DNA from 2 places in the Paenibacillus jiangxiensis genome. Region 2 is predicted to be linked to the other one. Evidence: predicted binding sites of a transcription regulator. Region 2 holds the regulator's gene; the other holds the start of a gene.
What was found. The regulator NrdR, encoded in region 2, represses ribonucleotide reductase genes. The targets are predictions, from matches to a motif close to AACACNATATATNGTGTT.

Region 1 (4,423 bases), on a different contig from region 2:
GGGCGGGGCAGGCGGCTCTGTAGGCCTGTACGAACGGGATGCATTCCACCGCCGAGAAGAAGGGATCACCGCCGCACAGCGTAAGCCCGTCCAGCAGCGGATTGGCCGACGCTTCGCGGATCACGGCCTGCTGCAGCTCCCGTGTAAAGGTATCCCCCGCGCGGAAGCTCCAGGAAGCGGGGTTAAAGCAGCCGGGGCAGGCATGGCGGCAGCCGCTGATGAATACGACGGCACGCAGGCCGCTTCCTTCATTCAGCGATTCGGGAATATAACCGCACCAATTCAACGATGCTTCACCCGGTCCCGAACCTCCGCCTGCTTGGCCGCATTAAAGCGGACGGTATAATCTCCGGTCAGGTAACCTGTGACGCGGCGCAGCCGCTGAAAGTGGGTGTCCCGCTCATCCGTGCCGCATTGCGGGCACTCGCTGCCAATGATGCCCTCATATCCGCAATCCGGACAGCGGTCAATCGGGTGATTGATGGAGAAATACCCAATATTCTGGGACAAGGCGTACTGCACGATGGTCCGGAACGCATCCGGGTTGCTGCGGGCATTGCCGTCCAGTTCAACATAGGAGATGGCGCCCGCATTGCAATAAGCATGGAAAGGCGCCTCGAGATCAATCTTGCGTGCTGCCGCCACCTTGTAATACACGGGAATATGGAAGGAATTCGTGTAATATTCGCGGTCCGTAACCCCTTCAATCTGTCCAAATTCCGCGGCGTCCAGCTTCGTGAATTTGCCTGCCAGCCCCTCGGCAGGTGTCGCAAACAAGGTGATGTTCAGGTCATGTGTTTCGCTCATCCGGTCACAGAAGGTGCGCATGGCGGCAATGACCCGCTGTGCTTCCCTGTGTACGACATCGCTCTCCCCGTGATGCTTGCCGTACATCGCTTTCATGCATTCTGCCATCCCGATAAATCCGATCGCCAATGTACCGTGCTTCAGCAGACGGCCGACCTCTTCCTCGGGCGACAGCTGGCTTCCGCCTTCCCATACATCCTCCCTCATCATGAAATCGGAGGCCTTCGCAGGCTGATGTGCCTGAATGCGATAACGGTGGATCAGCCCCTCCAGGGCAATGTTCATGCTCTTCTCCAGCTTGGCATAGAATCCCTTGATATCCGGGTGATTGCGGCTCCCTCTGCAAATCCCGTGCTCAATGCCGATGCGTGGCAGGTTAATCGTATTGAAGGACAGATTTCCTTTCCCGCTCTGGCGGTTTCTGCCGAACCGGTCGCCGATGGTGCGGGTGCGGCAGCCCATGGTGGCTATAATCGTATCCGGGTCGTTTTCGCGGTAATACGGCAGATTAAAAGAAGCGTCCACGTTGACGAAGTTCGGGTACAGGCGCTTGCTGGAGCATTCGACGGCCAGCAGGAACAAGTCGTAGTTAGGATCGCCGTGCTTTTGGTTGATCCCCTGCTTGCACTGGAAAATATGCTGCGGAAACACCGGCGTCTCGCCCGCGCCCAGCCCGCTGATCGTTGCTTCCAGCAGCGCGCGTGCTACAAGCCTTCCTTCGGGTGAAGTGCACATGCCGTAATTGAGCGAGGTGAAAGGAATCTGACCTCCGGCCCGGCTGCTCATCGTATTCAGGTTGTGTATGAGGGACTCCGCCGCCTGGCGCGTTTCTGTTCCCGTCTCTTCCATAGCGAACGCGTAGGAGCGTGGGCATGCTTGCCGGGCCGTTTCACTTTCCATATGTATTTGCTCATAGTCAAGCGAGGCTGGCTCTGCGAAAAGCCGCTGTCCCTTGCTAAAGTGTCTTCGGAAAGAACGAGCTACATAGGGGGCAAGGTCCCAGTCGATCTTATTGGCGGACACGCCGCCAAATTGGCTGTTTTGCTGCGCCTGAAAAATGATGGCCACAAGCGCCATGGCGGACATGATGGTCTGGGGTGTCCGTACCGACCCGTTGCCGGTATTAAATCCTCTTTCCAGCAGCCTGTTAAAGGGAATAAAGATACAGTTGGTCGTGCCAAGCGCATACTGGTCCAGATCGTGGACATAGACGTATCCCTGATCTACCGCCTGCTTGAGCTCCCCTGGGAGAATGAATTCCCTGGCATACCATTTGGCGTATTCCGATCCCAGCCTGCTCATTTTGCCGCTGAAGGATTCTCCGTTCAGATTGGCATTTTCGCGCAAAATGTCGGGATCACTCGCTCCGATCACCCGATCACCGATGGCATGGACGTTGGGGTCTGACAGCATATTCATCATTTGTTCCTCCATATTTCACAATATATAGATCACATTTCCCTTATTTTAGCTATATATTGTATTTGGTTATGTGATGTTAATCACATTAAGCTTGTCGTTAAATGAAAGCGTGGAATTTCAAGTGTCGTAAATGCCCGTATTTTAGAAAGCGTTTTCCTTGAACTTGGAGCTGTCTTCACGTACAATGCAGACAACGGATTTTACATTTAGGGGTGCCATTATTGTGACTATGGAGAAAAAAGCGCGGACGGCTACGCCCAAGTGGCTTGGCGTAGCCGTTCAGGCGCTCTTATATCTGAATAGAGAAGACGGAAAGCTGCTATCAAGCGGGGAAATCGCAGGGGCCATCGGAAGCGAGGTGACGCTTGTGAGACGGGTTCTGACACGGCTTGTACAAGCGGAAATCGTTACTGCCAGAGAAGGAAGAGAGGGTGGTTACATGCTCGCCAGGTCCCCTGATGAGGTCACCCTGGCTGATATTTACCGGGCTGTGGAAATTTGCGATCCCATCTGTCCGGGGATTCTCCCCAAGCCGGAGCATAATGAATTTTGTACGGATGTTGCTGCCGCCGTCTCGGAAGTTATTGAAGCAACCGAGAAGCAGATGCTGGAGCTGTGGGATGCTCATACGCTGGCGTCCCTTGCCAGCCGCTGTGAACAGGATTGATCGCTGTGTGGGGCAGGTTCCATTCGTGGAGTATGATTATGAACAGACCAGGCCGGCTGCCGGTCGAGGATTGAAAAAAAGCTGTGATCCATTGCTGCTGCAGGGGTCGCGGCTTTTTCTATTTTCACTCCTGAAAAAAGCATAATTGAGCATAAATTGTACATACTCCAGGTATATCCAATCCGGAGGGGATAACGCCATGATACGCTTTCGTTCGAAAAAACCGATACGACGAACCGGGGGCAGTACTCCACCGTCTCCCAAGCCGGTCGATGAAAAGCTTACCTGGGACCTGGAAGCGAACCTGGAGCATTTTCAGAAGCTGACCGGGGGCAGCCCTGACTTTATTGTCCGTAAATTTTATACCGGAATTGAACACCCCGTTAAGACAGCCATTGCCTATCTGGACAGCATGGTGAATACCGACGCCGTCAACAATCTGGTGATGCGTTCGCTGCTAGGGGAGCCGGCAAGAGAAGCTACCGCCAATGAACCGACAGCTGAGGGCATATTCCGTCTGCTGCAGGAACGGGCTTTGACAGTGGGGGAAATCAAGGGGTACCAGGAATGGAAGATCATGATGGCCGCGCTGCTGTCCGGGGATACGCTCATCTTCGTGGACGGCTGCGAGCGGGTCATCGGCTGCAGCACACGTGGGGGGGAGAGCAGGGCAGTCAGCGAGCCTACTACGCAGAATGTGGTGAGAGGCCCCAAAGACGCCTTTGTCGAATCCCTGTTCACGAATGTTGCTCTGATCCGGCGGCGGATTAAGAGCACTGATCTTGCACTGGAAGTGCTCCAGATTGGTGAAACCACTTTAACGAACGTTGCCTTGCTGTATATGAAAACCATTGCGGATGAAAATACGGTCGATGAAGTCAGACGGCGGGTGAACGACATTAATATCGACGCCATCTTTGAATCAGGCATGGTAGAGGAATTGGTCCAGGATCGCAGGCTGACTCCTTTTCCAACCATTTATAATTCGGAGCGTCCGGATACTGTGGCCAGCAACCTGCTGGAGGGAAGGATTGGCCTTATCATCGACGGTTCGCCTTTTGTTCTGATGATGCCTGCAGTGTTTGCCAATTTCTTTCAAAGCTCCGCCGATTACGCAGAGCGGTATGATTTGGCTACAGCGCTCCGGCTGCTGCGGTATGTTTGCTTTATCATCCTGGTTCTCGGTCCCTCGATATATATCGCGTTTACAACCTTTCATTACGAAATGATTCCCACCCCTCTCCTGATCAGCATTCTTGCCCAGCGGGAGACGGTGCCATTTCCAGCATTTTTGGAAGCTGTACTGCTGGAATCCACCTTTGAAATCATGAGGGAGGCGGGTATTCGCATGCCCCGCTTAGTGGGCCAGACGGTGTCGATCGCGGGGGCGGTGGTCCTGGGACAGGCGGCGGTGCAGGCCGGGATCGTGACTCCTCTGCTGACCATCGTCGTAGCAATCACCGGTATTGCCAGCTTTGCCATCCCTTCTTATAACATGGCTAATTCGGGCCGGCTATTCCGTTTCGG
Region 2 (4,423 bases):
GGTATTCAGCGTACTGCCTGCATTACTGCTAATTATTATGGGTATGATGAAATTGTTATAGCCGAAAGCGGGTGAATACATGATTATCGGTTTGACCGGGGGCATTGCCACCGGGAAGAGCACGGTATCGGCGCTGCTGGCAGCCAGGGGTGCGCTGCTGGTCGATGCCGATGCCATTGCCCGGGAAGTGATGCTTCCGGGGCATCCTGTGCTGAACGCTGTTGTCCGTCATTTCGGACAAGAGGTTTTGAATGAGGACGGAACGCTGCATCGCAAGAGGCTTGGGGCGATTGTATTCGCCAATCCTTCGGAGCGCCAAGCCTTGAATGAAATTACCCATCCCGCCATTCGGCAGGAGATCATACGGCGGATGAATGCTTACGAGGCGGAGTTTCCGGACAAGCTCGTCGTCGTGGATATTCCGCTGCTGTATGAGTCCAGGCTGGATAATCTGTTTCAAAAGGTTATGGTCGTCTATGTTCCGGCGGAGGTTCAGCTCAAGAGGCTGATGCAGCGTGACGGGCTGACACCAGAGCAAGCAAGACAGAGACTTGACGCACAGATGCCGATTGAGGAGAAGAAGCGTCTTGCGGATATCGTTGTGGATAACAGCCGTGATGTAGCTGATACAGAGCGGCAATTGGATGAGTTGTTGGAGCGGAAGGTATTTTCATGAGGATTTTGCGTAAAAAAAGAGTTCTGCTTGTTTTGTTTGTAGCTTTTGTGCTTTTTTTATTCCTAAGCTCGAATTGGATGTCCTGGTTTTATCCGATCCATTACAAGGATGAAATCAGGGAACATGCTCAAATGTATGAAGTCGATCCGTTCCTCATTGCCTCCATTATCCGCGTGGAGACTAATTATGAGACAAGCAAGGAATCACGCAGGGGAGCGCTTGGCCTGATGCAGCTGATGCCGGATACGGCGCAGTGGATTATGGATAAAACAGGTTTTCCCCGGGTTCCGCTTGAGCTGATAAGGGACGAGCCTGATATGAACATTAAGCTCGGTACCTGGTACGTACACAGTCTGGGGGAGCAATTCCAGAACAATCCGGTGGCAATGATCGCCGCATATAACGCGGGCCCCGGCAAGGTGAAAGAATGGATGCGGGAAGGGGTTTGGGATGGCAGGGAACAGACGGTTAAGCAGATCCCGTTCGGGGAAACAAGGCATTATGTACAGCGGGTCATTCATTATTACAGGCAGTACACGAAAATATACGGCCAGTTTTAATGAATAGGAATGGCGGGACAAGCCGTTTGACCTGTCCCGCCGTTTTAAGGGGTTAAGAATTAACGAAATTGACCGGCCAGTTGCTGCTCAGCGATTGTCACCAGGCGTTTCGTGATGAAACCCCCGATCGAACCGTTTTCGTAAGAAGTCATGTTACCTTGGTAACCGTCTTGTGGAATAGAGATACCAAGTTCCTGAGCAACCTCGTATTTAAGCTGTTCCAACGCGCCGGAAGCTTGTTTCACTACCAGGTTGTTGGAGTTTCCATTGCTACCACCTTGTCCCATTGCTGTTCACCTCCTCCGGGTTGGTACAAGTATTATGTGCAGGAAGACAGATTTTATGACTCTTATTAAAAATGAAGTTATTGGTAAAAGGAAGTGAGCGAGTTTTTATGAAATGTCCATTCTGCGGTTATGCAGGCACCAAAGTGCTGGATTCAAGACCAGCGAATGAAAATAAATCGATTCGGCGCCGCCGTGAATGCGAGCAATGCAGCCGGCGGTTTACCACCTTTGAAATGGTGGAGGAAACGCCGCTGATGGTCATTAAGAAGGACGGCAGCCGCGAGGAGTTCAGCCGTGACAAAATATTGCGGGGGCTCATCCGGGCCTGTGAGAAGCGGCCGGTGTCCGTTGAGCATCTGGAACGGATCGTCTCTCAGGTGGAAAATTCGCTGCGCAACACCGCAGCAGCCGAGGTGGAAAGCCGCGATATCGGCGAGCTGGTCATGGAGCAGCTGTACCCGGTGGATGAAGTGGCCTATGTCCGTTTTGCTTCAGTATACCGCCAATTCAAGGACATCAACATGTTCATGAAGGAACTGAAAACATTGCTCTCCAAGGACACGGCCGACGAATAAATCGTCGGCCTCAGGCGGTGAAAAAGTATTGACAGAAGCGCTTGAATTTTATATGATATAGAAGTCGCCGCGAACGGATGACAAATTGAATAAGAATTTGGGGCCTTAGCTCAGCTGGGAGAGCGCATCGCTGGCAGCGATGAGGTCAGGGGTTCGATCCCCCTAGGCTCCATAAAAAAAGGAAGCTTCACTCGTCAGAGTGAGGTTTTCTTTTTTTTTATGGGCTCATGAAGGGAGCGAACCCCCGGGTTCGTTCCTGATAAACTTCATCAAATCTGCTCATAAATTCCACAAGGCCGGGCAAAACGGTCGTGAATCCGCCGCCAAGTAAACGTACTGACAAGGTAGGTTTTTTGATGTGGTCCATGTATGAAATGGCTTTGCGGCATGGGCTATTATGCAACAATTACCACTGCAATTCAGAAGATATTTGCTGGTGAAAGTGACGACATGCAGGCTATACTTGACGAGGCGGCTGAAACGGATCAAAGGGATTTCTTTGATAAAATTGAGTTTGGAGGATTAAAATGAAGAAACGATTAGCCTGGTTAAGCATATTAACGATGCTGTTTACGACCGTTGTTTTCTCGTTCGGTTTACCCGTAGTTCAAGCGAAGGAAAGACCGAATCTGGCATTGGGAAAACACGCCACTTCAAGCAGCAATAATGGTGAATATACGGCTGACAATGCTGTTGACGGTAAACAGGATAGCTACTGGGAAAGCAAAAATCATAAGCTCCCGCAATGGATTCAAGTGGATCTCGGGAAAGCAACCCGTATTGACCGCGCCATATTGAGGCTTCCTGCGGGTTGGGAGACTAGAACACAGACCTTATCCATCCAAGGAAGTACAAATGGATCTGATTTCTCGGACTTAGTGAGCTCTAAAGACTATAAATTTAAGCAGGCCGCCAGCAATGCCGTTACAGTCGACTTCAACGCAACTAGTGCTCGCTATGTACGGGTTAACATAACAGCTAACACCACTTGGCCAGCCGCACAAATTTCCGAGTTGGAGGTTTACGGTACGTCTACTGATGTTCCTGACTCAGAGGCGTCTACAGCCACCGCAAATCCTGCTATCACACAAAATTCCGGGCGTGGTGCTAACATGCCATTTACCGTATTAGAAGCGGAGTCTTCATCCAATCGAACGAATGGAACGGTATTGGCAAAGAATTTTACGCCTGGAGACTTTGCAGGTGAAGCATCGGGCCGTTCAGCAGTTCGTCTGGATGCAAATGGAGAATATGTGGAGTTTACACTCACTTCTCCAGCAAATGCGTTTGTATTCCGTAACGCTGTTGCCGAAAACACCACAGGAACAATCAGTATTTATGCGAATGGTGCCGATATCCGCAACTTTACTGTAACATCCAAATTTTCTCACGTGTATGCAACGCCTACGACGCTTGGGCGGCTGGGATATGATAACCAAGGAAAAAAAGCTTACTGGTTGTATGAGGATTCCCAGTTACTGCTTGATAAAGTATACCCGGCCGGAACCAAGATTAAAATTCAAAAAGACGCGGGAGATGTTCCCTGGATTTACATAGACATGATCGAAACGGAACATGTGGCGCCTCCGGCTCAAAACCCGGACCCGACCAAATATGTAGAGGTTTCAAAGTCCAAATCAATCGAACAGGCTTTGAATGAATTCAGACAAGATAAAACGAAGAAAGGAATCTTTATTCCTGCAGGCGAATGGACGCTAAATAAAAAAATTAGTCTATACGGGCGCGCAACGCAAATCATTGGCGCTGGTCCTTGGCATACCAAGCTGGTTGCGCCGCAGAATCGAACGAATACGGATGTTGGGTTTAATATCGGTTCGACAGCCAATGGATCAGTCATTAAAGATCTGTCAGCCTGGGGCAATTATGTGTACAGAGTAGATGGACCGGGGAAATTCATTGATGGCAACGGCATGCAGAATGTAACGATAGAGAATGTCTGGGCCGAGCACTTTATCTGCTTGTATTGGGGTGTCAACTCTTCGCACAATACGTTCAGAAATAACCGCATTAAGAACATATTTGCGGATGCCATCAATATGACCAATGGTTCCTCATACAATGTCATAGACAACAACTATGCCCGAGGCACCGGTGACGATTCATTCGCATTATTCAGCGCAATCGATTCGGGCGATTCTTACAATGCAGGCAACCAGTACACCAACCTTACAGCAACCTGTGTAAGAAGAGCTGCGGCTTTTGCAGTCTATGGCGGTCAGAATAATGTATTCCGGAATCTGTACGGTGCAGATACGCTAACCTATCCCGGATTAACGATCAGCAGCTTGAGCTTCGGATATAACA

Region 1: ACI1P2_RS25725 (anaerobic ribonucleoside triphosphate reductase) is a predicted target of NrdR. The motif match lies at 2,275-2,292, and genes of this name have one in related genera.

Annotation. Positions count from the first base shown of each region.
Region 1 is NZ_JBJURI010000033.1:37,468-41,890, reverse strand. It holds gene nrdG (anaerobic ribonucleoside-triphosphate reductase activating protein) at 1-286, opposite strand, end outside; gene ACI1P2_RS25725 (anaerobic ribonucleoside triphosphate reductase) at 283-2,220, opposite strand; gene ACI1P2_RS25720 (RrF2 family transcriptional regulator) at 2,453-2,896, shown strand; gene ACI1P2_RS25715 (spore germination protein) at 3,096-4,423, shown strand, end outside.
Region 2 is NZ_JBJURI010000005.1:89,615-94,037, forward strand. It holds gene ytaF (sporulation membrane protein YtaF) at 1-61, shown strand, start outside; gene coaE (dephospho-CoA kinase) at 80-676, shown strand; gene ACI1P2_RS06940 (lytic transglycosylase domain-containing protein) at 673-1,236, shown strand; gene ACI1P2_RS06945 (alpha/beta-type small acid-soluble spore protein) at 1,296-1,523, opposite strand; gene nrdR (transcriptional regulator NrdR) at 1,631-2,098, shown strand; tRNA gene ACI1P2_RS06955 (tRNA-Ala) at 2,198-2,270, shown strand; gene ACI1P2_RS06960 (hypothetical protein) at 2,486-2,629, shown strand; gene ACI1P2_RS06965 (discoidin domain-containing protein) at 2,626-4,423, shown strand, end outside.